DNA from 4 places in the Priestia sp. TSO9 genome. Region 1 is predicted to be linked to each of the others. Evidence: riboswitches for the same ligand, from Rfam matches in the RefSeq annotation. Region 1 holds a riboswitch; each other region holds the start of a gene.
The links. Region 1 has a riboswitch for cyclic di-AMP ahead of LJC66_RS02085 (glutamate/proton symporter GltT). Riboswitches for the same ligand answer to the same signal wherever they lie in the genome.
Positions count from the first base shown of each region.

Region 2: it holds a riboswitch for cyclic di-AMP, as region 1 does, so the genes downstream of both, LJC66_RS20805 (APC family permease) here and LJC66_RS02085 (glutamate/proton symporter GltT) in region 1, are expected to answer to the same signal.
Region 3: it holds a riboswitch for cyclic di-AMP, as region 1 does, so the genes downstream of both, kdpF (K(+)-transporting ATPase subunit F) here and LJC66_RS02085 (glutamate/proton symporter GltT) in region 1, are expected to answer to the same signal.
Region 4: it holds a riboswitch for cyclic di-AMP, as region 1 does, so the genes downstream of both, LJC66_RS20530 (dicarboxylate/amino acid:cation symporter) here and LJC66_RS02085 (glutamate/proton symporter GltT) in region 1, are expected to answer to the same signal.

Region 1 is NZ_JAJEKD010000007.1:14,321-18,130, forward strand. Features, by position in the region: gene LJC66_RS02080 (undecaprenyl-diphosphate phosphatase) at 423-1,247, shown strand; cyclic di-AMP (ydaO/yuaA leader) riboswitch at 1,521-1,660, shown strand; gene LJC66_RS02085 (glutamate/proton symporter GltT) at 1,767-3,026, shown strand; gene ytvI (sporulation integral membrane protein YtvI) at 3,240-3,810, shown strand, end outside.
Region 2 is NZ_JAJEKD010000015.1:1,077,719-1,081,528, forward strand. Features, by position in the region: gene LJC66_RS20800 (cation diffusion facilitator family transporter) at 1-93, opposite strand, end outside; gene LJC66_RS20805 (APC family permease) at 203-2,029, opposite strand; cyclic di-AMP (ydaO/yuaA leader) riboswitch at 2,192-2,332, opposite strand; gene LJC66_RS20810 (N-acetylmuramoyl-L-alanine amidase) at 2,524-3,570, opposite strand.
Region 3 is NZ_JAJEKD010000015.1:259,678-263,487, forward strand. Features, by position in the region: gene kdpA (potassium-transporting ATPase subunit KdpA) at 1-1,137, opposite strand, end outside; gene kdpF (K(+)-transporting ATPase subunit F) at 1,162-1,242, opposite strand; cyclic di-AMP (ydaO/yuaA leader) riboswitch at 1,624-1,764, opposite strand; gene LJC66_RS16075 (hypothetical protein) at 1,780-1,917, opposite strand; cyclic di-AMP (ydaO/yuaA leader) riboswitch at 1,990-2,132, opposite strand; gene LJC66_RS16080 (undecaprenyldiphospho-muramoylpentapeptide beta-N-acetylglucosaminyltransferase) at 2,291-3,358, opposite strand; gene LJC66_RS16085 (CHY zinc finger protein) at 3,536-3,810, shown strand, end outside.
Region 4 is NZ_JAJEKD010000015.1:1,020,616-1,024,425, forward strand. Features, by position in the region: gene LJC66_RS20525 (aspartate aminotransferase family protein) at 1-1,211, opposite strand, end outside; gene LJC66_RS20530 (dicarboxylate/amino acid:cation symporter) at 1,320-2,555, opposite strand; cyclic di-AMP (ydaO/yuaA leader) riboswitch at 2,736-2,890, opposite strand; gene LJC66_RS20535 (NAD(P)/FAD-dependent oxidoreductase) at 3,495-3,810, opposite strand, start outside.

The DNA of each region.
Region 1 (3,810 bases):
CGAGTAAAGAGAGAAAAAAGTTTCAAATTACTTAGGGGATATGCCGTATAAGCAAGCACTAGTTGATTAAAATGATAGATGACAGTAAAGGGGATGGAAAAAACATAATGATTTAGTCATTTTTGTACACTAAAGAAAAATAGTCTAGATGATTCATTTTTAGCTAAGGGACCGGAATTTATACCGAACATAGTGACTGCTTTCTAAAATAAATAAAAGCTGATATCGTGTTTTTTGGTTCTAGCATGTAAGGTTTTTATTACAAATTATTAAAGATTCTTATCTTTTTGCAAATACACATTGTATTTCATAGTTTTAACAATTATGATAAAAAAGCAAGTGTCAAAATAGGAAAATAGTTGAGCATGTAAAACGAAGCGATAAGCTTATTAATTTGAAAGAAAGGCAAGGTATATAGCTTTATGTGGGAAATTATTGTAGCAATCATTTTAGGGATTGTAGAAGGTTTAACAGAGTTTGCTCCTGTTTCGTCAACTGGGCATATGATTATTGTGGATGACCTGTGGTTAAATTCAAAAGAATTATTTTCATCTCCAGTAGCTAATACATTTAAAATTGTTATTCAGCTAGGGTCGATCTTAGCAGTAGTTGTTATTTTTAAAGATCGTTTTATTAATTTATTAGGATTGGGAAAAAAACCAGCTGCTCCAATTGGACCGACAAATCGCTTGAATTTAATGCAGGTAATTGTTGGTCTGTTACCCGCAGGAGTGTTAGGACTTTTGTTTGATGATTACATTGATGAACATTTGTTTTCTTTAAATACGGTGCTAATTGGCTTAGTAGTCGGAGCTGTATTAATGATTCTAGCAGATTTGTTTGGACCTAAACGTCCGCGTGTAGAGACGGTGGACCAAATGTCTTATGGACAAGCACTGGGTATAGGACTGTTTCAATGTATTGCTCTTTGGCCAGGTTTTTCTCGTTCAGGCTCAACGATTTCAGGAGGGGTTCTTCTTGGAATGAGCCATAAGGCAGCCGCAGATTTTACATTTATTATGGCAGTGCCAATCATGGCAGGAGCAAGCGGACTTTCATTGATTAAAAACTGGCAGTACTTCACATCAGATGCACTACCGTTTTTTATTGCCGGTTTTATCAGCGCCTTTATTTTTGCGCTAGTATCCATTCGTTTTTTCCTAAAATTAATTAATCGCATCAAATTAGTGCCATTTGCAATTTATCGAATTGTTTTAGCAGCTATTCTATATTTTGTATTTTTATAAAATAAATACGGGTGTTCTTTAGTCCCTTAAACTTCTAATAGAGACTCAAAGAGCAAGAAAAAGCTATTGCAATGTTGCAATAGCTTTTTTGCATAAATATATATTATCGCCTTTTGAAAGCGTTTTATAAACATAGGTATTGACAAAACGTGTCGAAAAATAGTAAATTAATATTTGTGCAGTATAAAGTTAAGTAAAAGTAAGACTTCTGTTTAGTTTTATTGACTGTAAAAAACGTATGACAACGTATAGATCGTTTTAATTTTATAAAAACTGAATAATAAGCTTAATCGTATAGAGCGGGGGAATCATTATCGGCAGTAAAGCTGCCTTGGGGTGAATCCTTACAAAAGGTAGGAAACTCTCAATTCCGAATCCGACAGTTAACCCCGTTTGCTTTATTGAGAGAAAGAGCCCAAAATAGCGTAAGTAAAAGGCTGTTCTTTCTTAAGAATAGTCTTTTTTTGTTTTTTCAGAAAAGTATATACAAATGTCATACATCTTTGGGGAGGTACATCTATGAAAAAAATTCGTTTTGGTTTGGCTACGCAGATTTTTACCGGATTGATCCTCGGTGTTCTTGTAGGGGTAATTTGGTTTAACGATCCGCGTGTAGTAACATACCTACAGCCGCTAGGAGACCTATTTTTAAGATTAATTAAGATGATTGTTATTCCAATTGTTATCTCAAGCTTAGTCGTTGGAGTGGCAGGAGCAGGGAGCGGTAAACAGGTCGGAAAGCTCGGCGTTAAAACCATTCTCTATTTTGAAATTATTACGACTTTTGCAATTGTAATCGGTGTATTGATTGCTAATATTTTTCATCCTGGGCAAGGTGTAGACATTCATTCAGCACAGAAGAGTGATATTTCACAATACGTTGAAACATCCGAACAGCAAGAAGGAAAGTCAGTGGCTGAAACTTTCTTACACATTGTTCCGACAAACTTTTTCCAGTCAATTGTTGAAGGAGACATGCTAGCAATTATCTTCTTTACAGTGTTATTTGCACTTGGAGTAGCGGCAATTGGGGAAAGAGGAAAGCCAGTTGTACAATTCTTCGACGGCGTTTCTCACGCAATGTTTCACGTGGTAAACCTTGTAATGAAAGTGGCGCCAATTGGTGTATTTGCTTTAATTGGTGTAACAGTTTCAAAATTCGGCTTAGAGTCACTCCTTTCATTAGGAAAGCTTGTTATCTTAGTTTACTTAGCGTTAATTTTCTTCCTACTTGTTGTATTAGGAGGAATTGCGAAATGGGCAGGAATTAACATTTTCCACTTATTCCGCTATATGAAAGATGAACTGTTGTTAGCATACAGTACATCTAGTTCTGAGACAGTTCTTCCGCGTATTATGGAAAAACTTGAAAAGATGGGCTGTCCGAAAGCTATCGTATCGTTCGTTGTACCAATTGGTTATACATTTAACCTGGATGGTTCCGTTCTTTATCAAGCAATTGCAGCGTTATTCTTAGCGCAAGTGTATGGTATTGATTTAACGATCGTTCAACAGCTGACGCTCATTCTTGTATTGATGGTTACATCTAAAGGAATGGCTGCAGTGCCAGGAACATCATTTGTTGTATTACTAGCTACTCTTGGAACAATCGGTGTTCCCGCAGAAGGATTAGCCTTCATCGCCGGAGTAGACAGAATCATGGATATGGCACGTACGGTTGTTAACTTAGTAGGAAACACACTAGCAGCAATTGTAATGTCTAAATCAGAAGGCAAATTTGACCCTAAAAAAGGTACAGAGGTCATGAGGGCCGGCTAATTTATAAATTAAAAAGCTACTTATTCTATTCAAAAAATTAGAATAAGTAGCTTTTTTCATAATAATTCCTTTATTATTATGGGAATTGACCCTATAATATGTAACATCAGGTATAAAAATATCCAAATTTTATTCTTACATAAAAGCAGTCACTGGTTCCTTTCTTTATCAGTAAATATAGAGATAGCTTAGCTAGTAGGGGGATAGTAGAGTATGTGGAAAAAGCGAATATGGGTCATCGCCTCGATAGTAATCGTATGTTTGTTAATCCCTTACAGTTTACCGATTGTGTTTGCTTTATTAACAGCATTAGCGCTTGAGGGTATTGTTCAGAAATTGCATCAATCTTTTAAAATGAAGAGAGTCTATGCAGTGCTTATGACCTTCATTTTATATGTTGTTTCGCTCATACTTATTGGATTTTTTATTGTTCGGACAATCGTTACGCAAGTGGTTGCTCTTTCAAAAATAGCGCCTTCCTTTGTAAAAGAAATCTATGAAACCGCGATTTATCCAACTATTATTAAGTGGAAATACTATTCAAACGCTCTTCCTACAGAAGTGATTTCTTCTATTGAGCGCACGCTTGAAAAGACCGTAAATTCATTAGATTCTCTATTAAAAAGTACCGTAGAAATCATCATTAGCTTTGCCGCTACTGTTCCTGGGTTTCTATTAGAGTTTCTTATTTATTTAGTAGCGCTTGTATTTATCAGCCTTGAGCTGCCTGCTATTAAAAATAAAATTAAGTCATTTTTAACAGAAGAAACGAAATATAAGCTAC
Region 2 (3,810 bases), on a different contig from region 1:
AATTCCTTTAATAATGGAAATAATGGTATTCACTATAGCGGCCATCATGGCCGATTTATTTCCTTTTCGCAACAATTTAATTAATTCACTCATACAATCCCTCCGTTTGCGCCTTTGATGAGATTCGATTACGGTTAGTGTATGTGAATTTAAAAATTAAAAACCTCCAACATACAAGTTGGAGGTTTTTAGTCATGTTTCATTATTTTTTAAAACGGTACGGTACAGTTGTAACAATTACATTTTTACGGTAAAGCAAATGTGCTTTTAACAACAGACTGGACTGATTGTGAAGGATATTTTGCCAGCTTTTTTTCGTAATGAATTGCGGAATAACGACCGTAATGGCCATATTGTTTTCCCGCGCTTTTTCCTCGGCCATATCGATGAATCGAAACAGCGGCCGCACTAAGCTGCGGTATTGAGAATGAAACGTAACAATACGAATATCAGGCTGCCACTTCTCCCACTTCTCTTCCATTCTCTTTTCGCTTTCTCGATCAAAGGCCACGTGCACTGCAATAACGGTATCGCCAATCGTTCGTGCATAATTTAATGAATTTTCTACTACCTTTGTCATTCCTGCTACAGGAACAATGACCACATTTCCTTCAAGCTTTCCAATCTTTTCTCCTTGCTTAATGCGAAGCTGCTCTCCTACCGCTTCATAATGCGTATGAATGCGATGAAAAATATAGACAATAACCGGCAAGAAAATGAGCACGGACCATACTTGTGAAAACTTCGTTGTAAACAAAATGATTAGCACCGTTAAGGTAATGAGGGCCCCAATTAAGTTAATAGCTAGCTTCCCTTGCCAGCCGGCGGGCTTTTCTCTAACCCATTTGACAATCATCCCTGTTTGAGAAAGCGTAAATGGAATAAACACCCCGACTGCATAAAGAGGAATTAATTGTTCAGTCGCTCCTTTAAAAGCTACAATTAAGACAATAGAAGCAATTCCAAGGGTCACAATTCCATTTGAATAGCCTAATCGATCGCCACGAATTTGAAACATTCTTGGCATGTATTTATCAGACGATAAGTTGACAGCCAGCAAAGGGAAAGCTGAAAACCCCGTATTCGCCGCTAGCACTAGAATTAGAGCTGTTGTGCCTTGAATAAAATAATAAAATCCATTTCGTCCAAACACACTCGATGCAATTTGTGATACAACCGTTTCATCTGCTTTTGGAGAAATGCCAAGCCAATAAGCTAAAAACGTGATGCCAGAAAATAAAACGGCTAAAATACCGCCCATCAGCATTAATGTATGAACAGCATTTTTTGCACCTGGCTCTTTAAAGTTAGGCACTGCATTTGAAATGGCTTCTACACCTGTCAATGCCGAACAGCCTGACGAAAAAGCTTTTAATAATAAAAACAAACTAATACCTGGCACTACTGTACCGAGAGAGGGATGCAGCTCAGGTGAAACTTGACCTGTCGCTATTTTAAACAAGCCTACCGCTATTAACAAAATAAGAGCAATAACAAATAAATAAACCGGATAAGCTAATACAGAAGCGGATTCTGTTACACCACGTAAGTTTAAGACGGTAATAAAAATCACCAGCAAACACGCAATTACTACATTGTAATGATGCAGCGTTGGAAAAGCCGAAGTTAAAGCATCGGTTCCTGCTGAAACACTCACAGCAACTGTTAAAATATAATCTACCAACAGTGATCCCCCAGCGATAAGCCCGGGATTTTCTCCTAAATTGGTTTTGGAAACAATATAAGCTCCTCCGCCTTGCGGATACGCATAAATAATTTGACGGTATGAAAGAATTAAAGCCGTCAGCAGCACCAATACCCCAATCGCAATTGGAATCGAATACCAATAGGCAAGAACGCCGACTGTTGCAAGTACAATCAAAATTTGTTCTGTTCCATAAGCCACTGAAGATAAGGCATCTGATGATAAAATAGCCAGTGCTTTAAGCTTACTAAGCTTTTGATCGCCTAACTCTTTTGTTTTGAGCGGCTTTCCAATCAATAATCTTTTGAGAACTGAATAGTTCACGTAATTTCCCTCCGATGATCGCTTAGCTACTATTTACTGTCCATTGCTAAGCGCCGTTACAAGTTCATGAATAAGTGCTATTATTCCTAAAAAATACCTTTTTATGTTAAAAAAGCGCACAAAAAAAACACTAAGGGTTCTCAGCGTTTTTACACAGCTTAAACCTCCTCTCCAAAACGCTTATGGGGTTAGCTGTCGGATTCGGGCTATGAGAGTAGCCCTACCTTTAAAAAAGGATTCACCCCAAGTGACAATGCACAAATTTGGGTCCCCCACTTCTGACGAATTAAGCGATAACAGGTCAATATAATTTTCGGTTAAAGGGTATGATCAATAACATGTTTCTTTCATAACTATCCTTTGTTCTTAGATAATATACTCCCGTACAAATGGTTTGTAAAGCATTATTTTACGTAAACCATAAAATAGTACTTAAGGCGCTTTTAACAGCAAAACAAAAGGCCTTCTGCCCGCTTTCAGAAGACCTTTTTGCTTTAACTTTTTGCTTTTAAAACGGCTGCTAGCTTGTTTTTTGTTTGAGGACCATAAATGCCATCCACATCATAAGGAAGATACACAAGCTGAAAACGCCTTACTGCATCTTTCGTTTGAACTCCATATATTCCGTCTACTGATCCTACTTTAAAATTCACCGCGTTTAATGCTTTTTGGAGCTGCTTCACAGCTTCTCCAGAATCACCTTGTTTTAAAATTCCATTTGGAAGCGGATATTGTTCCGAAGGTGGAGTTGGTGACGGTGTTGGAGATGGGTTTGGTGAAGTCCCTGAAGGAATAACAATTGTTTTTCCAACCTGTAGTGTGAGAGGATCAGAAAGCCCTGTATTGGCTTCTTGAAGCGCTTGCACTGTTATGCTGTACTTCTGTGCAATACTGTAAAGCGTATCTCCTTGCTTGATCGTATACGTTTTTGTACCCGGTTCAGAAGGCGATGGATTCGGTGTTGGTGTTGGATTTGGGTTTGGAACTGCACGACGAGGTAAATTCAAATAGACGGCAATTCCTTTTGCATACGATTCACCCATACTTTTTAAAAAAGCTTCATTTTGAAGAAGTGCTGCATCTGTGCGGTTATCAATAAAGGCTATTTCAGTGAGTACTGCCGGCATATTTGTTAAGCGAAGCACCGCATAATTGGCTGATTTCCGACCGCGATTCGGATGATTATACGCCAGCAGCGCTGGCTGTACTTGGCCGTGGACAATCGATTGAAACGTTTTGCTGGCATTGCTAGCGCTTCTATAAACATAATCTTCGTACCCCGTTCCTCCACCAGCATTTACGTGAATAGACATAAATGCATCTGCGCCCCACGAATTAGCTTGAGAAGCGCGCTGAGATAACGATAAAAAAACATCTGTGGTACGAGTGGTTTTAATCGTAAAATCACTGTACGTGCTATTTAAATAGCTTATTAAATATTGTTGAATTTTTAAAACTAAGTTTTTTTCATACAGTCCGTTCGCTCCAACTGCTCCTGCATCTGCCCCACCATGTCCTGCGTCAAGATAGATTTTTTTCATATTACTTGTCCCTCCTTATTGCTAACATATGCATGAGGTCAATAAGTGCTACGTATACTAGCCTACTAAGTAGAAAATTACTAAAAAAAAGAACCGCTACTCAAAGGCAGCGGTTTATTCTGCGTTGTAGACAGAATATTAAATAAATAGGGATAGCTCTCAAGGAGTGACAGCTATATGCAGAGTGTTGATTCGTTGATTAAATGATAATAATTATCATTTTCATTTGAAGTATACACT
Region 3 (3,810 bases), on a different contig from region 1:
CATCACATTCATAAACCCTGCTCCAACACCGCCAAATACGGTATTTAACATCATATTTCCAAGCGTCAATAACCCGGTAAGAGGCGTAAGAGTATCGTGCATGGTGTTGACTGCACCTGTTTCACTTGCTGTCGTCACGATGGCGTACAGAGTTGACATACCGACACCAAAACGGACTTCTTTCCCTTCCATATAACCGCTCGCTTCATTTAGGTGAAAAGCACCAAGTCTTGGATTACCGCCCCACTCTGTTACAAACGCTGTGCTTAAAATAACGATAAACAGCATACTCATCGCTACAAACAAGATGCGGCCTTGCTTACGCTGTCCGATCATTTTTCCGTACGTAAAAGGAAGTGCTGTTGGCAATAAAAGCATAAGGACGATTTGTAATACATTGCTTAACGCGTTAGGATTTTCAAACGGATGGGCTGAATTAACACCAAAAAACCCCCCTCCGTTGTTGCCTAGCTCTTTAATTGAAAGAAAAGAAGCAACTGGTCCCCTTTCTATTTGCTGTGTTGCCCCCTCTAATGTATGGGCAGTCACCGTTCCGCTTAACGTTTGAGGGACACCTAAAAACATAAATAAAATGCCTGTTATAAAAGCGATAGGAAGTAAAACACGCGTAATTGACTTTACAAAATCAACAAAAAAGTTTCCCATTTCCTTCCCTGCCAACCCGCGAATAAAAGCGATTGCTGCTGCAAGTGCCGTTGCTGGTGCAGCAAACATCATAAATACAACGGCTGCCATCTGCGAGAAATAGGACAAACCTGATTCACCGCTGTAGTGCTGCAAGTTCGTATTTGTCATAAAACTAATGGCCGTGTTAAAAGCAAGGGCCGGATCCATTCCTTTGATGTGGCTTGGGTTAAGCGGCAGTACCCCTTGAAACCGGAAGATAATGTACACCACAAAAATCATAAACGTATTCGCCAAAACGAGAGCAAGTGCATATTGCTTCCACGTCTGATTGTATCCTTTGATTCCTGCTGCTTTAAACATCACCGTTTCTATCTTTCCTACCAAGCTAGTGTTTTTATCGTTTGAAAACACATTCGCTATATAAATACCTACGGGCTTTGCAATAAGCGCTACAAAAACAAGCAGCAGCGCAACTGATAGTAGAAAAATCCCCACGTTTTATTCCTCCGCTTATTAAAAATGTTCTGGATTTAACAGTACATATACTAAATAAATTAAAACGAGAACTGAAATACCTAGCAAAATGAACGACATGTTCACTTCTCCTCTCTTTCATCTACTACATGAGACGACCAGCAAATAATTCCGTACATAGCAGCTGTTAATATGACAAGCGTTCCAAGCATGATCATATCCAAGTTGCTCCCTCCTAACTGTTTCTTACTACCAATGATTGTCTGAGCTTAGTGACTGTTACTGTGCGTAAAGCATCACGCCCAAGTGAGCTAGCTGCGAAAGGTTATCTTTGATTGTTTATTCCTCACGTATTGTTAATCACGTTTTAACAGCCCTACTATAGCCTCTTTACGGTGCAGACATAACCTGCTCTCCTGTTTTTTTATTAAAAAAACCGCAGAAGAGAGTCCTCTTCCGCGGTTTAATGCACGACAAATAAGCCGTGATCGACACGAATTTTTTTACTCCCAAAACGCTTACGGAGTTAGCTGTCGGATTCGGGTTATGGAAGTAACCCTACTCAGTTAAGAGATTCACCCCTAGTACATACGTACAAAATATTGGGTCCCCCGCTCATAATTGATTAAGCGTATATTTGTTATTTAATTTTTAGGCTTAATTATGTTTTTTACTGCTGCGTTTAATACTTTGATTAGCCAACGTAGACAAATAGCGGTTTGCTAGATCAAAAGATTGCTGATCGCATATTGCGCGATATTCAATCATTTGAATCATTTGCTTAGATAGATGCATCTTGACGCTCCTTTCACCTATATTTTGAAAGGAACGCGCTATCCGCTGTTATAGAAAACGACCACGATTACACCATCCTCTCTCTTAACGCTTACGAAGTTAGCTGACGGGTTCGGGTCAAGAAAGTAACCCTACTCAGTTAAGAGATTCACCCCTAATAATTGGGTCCTCCGCTCTTTCCCTCTCTTTCAGGAAAGACTCAGCGTTTCACTGTGGAACGTTTCATGAGAGTAATCTTACTCCTGTTAAAATTTACTGTCAACAACATTTTTTGAAATTTTAAAAGCTTTATTTTTTGCTGTTTATTCATTATTTTAAAATAATAGATTCAAAGAAAAAAAGCGTTCTTATCTCCTCGATAAGAACGCTTTTTTTAGCTCATTTTCTCAATTTCATTTACAAGAATTGAAATGGCATCCGTTTTTGTTGCTTCACGCATTGTACGCTTCATCGTACTTGCCTGCTGCTGAAGTTCATTTACTTCACGCAAAAACACTTCTTTTGTTAACTGTTCTTCTTCCACAACCATACAGTAGCCTTTTTTCTTAAAGGACTGTGCATTTAAAATTTGATCTCCTCGACTTTGTGCTTTTGATAAAGGAATAATCATCATCGGTTTATGAAGGGCTAAAAACTCAAATATGGCATTGGATCCGCCGCGTGTAATCACATAATCAGTCGCTGCTAGAACATCTGGAAGCTGTTCATTGACATATTCTAACTGACGGTAGCCCGACTCTTTTTCAAGGCTTGTATCAATATTGCCTTTTCCGCACAGGTGTACAATTTGAAATTTCTTTTGCAGTTCAGGCAAGGATTCTCGAACAACTTCATTGATGCGGCGTGCTCCTAAACTTCCGCCCATAATCGTTAAAATTGGGCGCTTATCATAAAAGCGAAGCCAGCTTTCCCCGTTCGCTGCGCTTCCGCTAAATAATTCTTTTCGAATAGGTGAACCAACAACCTGCACTTTTTCTTTTGGAAAATAGTTTGCCGCTTCATCAAAAGAAGTAAAAATTTTAGTGGCAAATTTCTGCGCAATTTTATTTGCCAGTCCCGGTGTTAAGTCACTTTCATGAATGAACACGGGAATGTTTAACGATTTAGCAGCCATTACAACAGGAACTGTGACAAAACCGCCTTTTGAAAACACAAGAGAAGGCTTTAACTTTTTCAGCACGCGACGTGCATCGCCAACTCCTTTTGCTACTCGAAATACATCTTTTACATTTTCCATATCTACGTAGCGACGTAGCTTACCGCTTGAAATTGCATGATATGGAACGTTTAATTTTGTAATTAATTCTTTCTCGATACCATTGTGAGAACCGACATAATGGATATCCCATTTTTCACTGTCTAATTCTTTCATAATGGCAATGTTTGGTGTTACGTGTCCAGCTGTTCCGCCTCCGGTAAAAACGATAACTTGCTTACTCATTTTTTCTTCCTCTCTTTACTTCACTTAATTGATCTGTTTTAACATCAATTTTTATCTGATCTTTTTAGCATGCAATCTGACATGTAAAACGATGGTTTTATTATAGCATTTTTCTTTTTACATATGTATGATAAGGCGTATAAAAGCATGCTATACTTTTCATAGGGAGTGATGATAATGAACAAATCTGCACCTGTCGTAAAAGGTGATACGGTGGATTCCGAAACGCGCTGCATGCACTATCGTACGGATAAAGATATTATTGCAATAAAATTTTATTGCTGTAATACATATTATCCATGCTATCAATGTCATAACGGACATGCTGATCATGATATTAAAACGTGGCCAAAAGCTATGTTTAATGAAAAAGCTATTCTTTGCGGAGTATGTAAACATGAGTTATCAATTCATGAATATTTAACCTGTAACTCGACTTGCCCTCACTGTCG
Region 4 (3,810 bases), on a different contig from region 1:
GTTCCTGCTTGTGAAGGATAAAGGAGAAGACCATTTTTTTGGGCTTTACTTATTACGCGCGCCGTCATATTTTCCGAAGATGAAAAAGGCTCCTTCGTCTTTGGATTTTGCACAAGCTCAAGACCAACTAGTAAGCCTTTGCCACGTATATCACCAATGATAGGGTAAAGAAGTTGAAGCTTCTTCAATTCCCCTACTAAATAGTCTCCTTTCAGCGCTACTTCTTGAACAAGATCATGCTTTTCAATATAGGTTAAAACAGCTATTCCTACAGCGGATGACAGCGGATTAGCGCTTAGCGTATGTCCGCTCATAATTAATTTGGATCCGTTCATGATAGGTTCAATCGTTTTGCTGCTAGCCAACGTAACGGCTATTGGTGTATATCCTGCTCCCACTCCTTTTCCAAGCGTCATGATGTCTGGTTTAACTCCCCAGTGCTCATACGCAAACATCACGCCTGTACGCCCAACTCCAGTCATGACTTCATCCGCAATCCATAACACATCATATTTATCGCAAATTTCTCTTATCACTTCATAATAACCGGGAGGAGGTGTAAGCGCTGCTCCGGCTGCTCCTACAATGGGCTCTGTAATAAAAGCAGCAATATGTTCAGGGCCGGTTCGTTTGATAACTGTTTCCAATTCGTGTGCACAAGCAAGATTACAGGATGGATAGGTTTGATGAAACGGACATCGATAGCAATAAGGAGGTGAAACCGAAGGATAATCTTCAAGCAACGACGAGAAGCGTTTTCGTCTTCCAACGTGCCCTGACATAGACAGAGCTCCTATTGTAATACCGTGATAGCTCATCCAGCGTGACAAAACCTTTGTTTTGGTTGGCTTTCCTTGCTCTTGAAAATGCTGAATTGCCGTTTTCATAGCCGTTTCAGTCGCTTCTGTCCCGCTGTTAACAAAAAAGCTCCACTGGAAATGATTGCTGCTTAATTCACATAGTTTCTTAGCTAAGGCTTCTGTTGGATCACTTGTAAACTGCGACCGATATACAAACGCAACTTTCTGTGCCTGATCGGTCATCGCATCAATGATTTCTTTTACGCCGTGTCCGATACTTGCTGTAACTGCCCCCGACGAAGCATCTATGTACCTTTTTCCATCTTGGTCGTACAAATAAATTCCTTTTCCATATGAAATAACTGGGTAGTCGTCGTCGAGCAGCGGCTTTATTACATGAGTTTTATTCATTTCCGCACTCTCCTTTCAAACATACACTCTTATTAAACTGTATGCTGAAACGAAGAGTTTCTTGCCAATAAAAAAAGCCCTAGCATATAGCTAGAGCTTTTACGCTTATTAAGCTGATTGCGTTACAGATTTATCGATACGCTTTGCTTCTGACTCAGCCACAATAACGGCACACGCAGCGTCTCCCGTAATATTTACAGATGTACGAAGCATGTCAAGCAAGCGATCAATTCCAATAATCAATCCGATACCTGCTACAGGCAAGCCAACCGAACTCAATACCATTGCTAGCATAATGAGACCAACTCCCGGCACACCTGCTGTACCAATACTAGCAAGCACCGCTGTCAATACAACCGTCACAAGAGCACCCAGCGACAGGTCAACGCCGTATACTTGTGCAATAAAAATAGTCGCTACACCTTGCATAATTGCCGTCCCATCCATGTTAATGGTAGCACCTAACGGCTGAACAAAACTGCTGATGGACTCTGGGACACGAAGGTTTTTTTGAGCCACATTCATTGAAATCGGAAGCGTTGCATTACTGCTTGATGTACTGAATCCAACTGTCATCGCAGGAGCAAAACCTTTAAAAAATTCAATAGGGTTACGTCTGGCCATAAGAGCGACTGATCCCCCATATGTTACGATCGAATGGATAAACAGTGCGAGCACGACTACAATCATGTACAGCCCCATCGCTTTAATTGCCTCCCAGCCTTGACTTCCAACCGCGGTTGCAAGAAGCCCAAACGTTCCGTAAGGAGCAAACTTCATCACTAGATTTACAAGATACATCATCAATTCATTGCCTTGCTCGAGTAAATTGTAAAGCCCTTTTGTTTTACTTCCAAGCATCGTAATACCAAAACCGATAAAGATAGAGAAAACGATAAGTTGAAGCATATTCCCTTCAGCCATCGCTTGAATTGGGTTGACTGGAATCATATTTAAGAATGTCTCTCCAACAGGCGGTGCTTTTTCGGCTTCAAAAGAAGCGTTTTTTGTATCAAAAGATCCAAACGTACCCGGTTTAATTGCATACGCTAAAATTAAACCAATAATAATAGCAACGGTTGTTGTAACTAGGAAGTAGGAAACTGTTTTAGCCCCGATTCTTCCTAGTTTTTTAGGATCTCCTAAACCTGCTACACCTAACGTGATAGAGAAAAACACAATTGGTACAACAAGCATTTTAATTAAGCTTAAGAAAATTTGGCCAAGCGGTGTAAACAAGTACTTGTCCAGCGGAGCAAAAGCACTTGGAGCAAAAGCATTGATCAACACTCCTACAACAGCACCAGCAATTAGCGCGATAATAATCTTTGTCGATAGCTTCATAGATTTACCTCCCGTAAATAAATTATATTAGAATGATTCTAACTACCATACTTATTTTACCATGCATTGAGAACGATAACACTCAAAATATACAATATATTAAAAATTTTCAGATTAATAGTTTAGGAATATTTTTATCTATACAAAAAACCATGAGAATATCATGGTTTCATAGACCTGTTATTCCCTCACTGAATGCTGACGGAGTTAGCTGTCGGATTCGGGTACGTGAGTTACCCTACTTGATTCATTCAAGATTCACCCCAAGTACACTACGCACAAATATGGGTCCCCCGTTCTCTTATAAAACAAAAGAGATTAAGCAAATAATTTTCTTTAATATTTTTGCATGATAATAATTCTTACTTTAATTAAAATTCATTTTATATGTTTCTGTCAAGTTTTTATTCAAAAATAATGCATGATTTTATCATAAAAAGTTGAGAATTGTTATATTTTAAAATATTTACATCATATTTTAATAAACCACAAATAGTTATTTAACAAGACTTAAAATCTAATGGATAAAAAATTAATTCAAAAAATAGTTTGTAAAGTGAACTTTCTTCTCATTAAATTATATTCATAAACTTGCATAATTATTCTAACATCCACGTACTTTACTGCTTTCATAAATATTTTACTCATCAAAAAATAACTCTTTCCAACTGTTGATTTTATTCTTGTATTGCTTGATATAAATTCTCTAAAATTTCACTGAATTTGTTGATAGAAATAAATGGACATTGTCAATTCGCCTTATTCTATTTAATTCTGCTCACGATAGAAATATGGATCCCGTAATACCTTTTAAAAAAGGAGCGGGTAATTATCATATAAAACTATCGGATTTGGAGCGGTACAAGTTCTTTACTTTTTACTTATTCCCTCTCGTTATTTAACACATATAAAAAAAGAGGCCGTGACGGCCTCTTTTTCTTATACAGTAACAGGTTCAGAACTTGCTTTGCAATTCTTTAATTTTTCAACAATGTCACGCGCTACCCACACACCGCACGCACTTGCCTGCGCGAGTCCTCGCGTAATACCAGCTCCGTCTCCTCCCACGTATAAACCGGAAATTTCAGTTTCAAACTTATCATTTAACTTCGGGCGGGCTGAGTAAAATTTCGCTTCCACACCGTAAAACAGCGTATGTTCAGATGCTAACCCAGGCGTTACATGATCCAGTGCTTCTGTCATTTCAATTAAGCTTTTCATCGTATTGTAAGGAAGCACTAAGCCTAAGTCACCC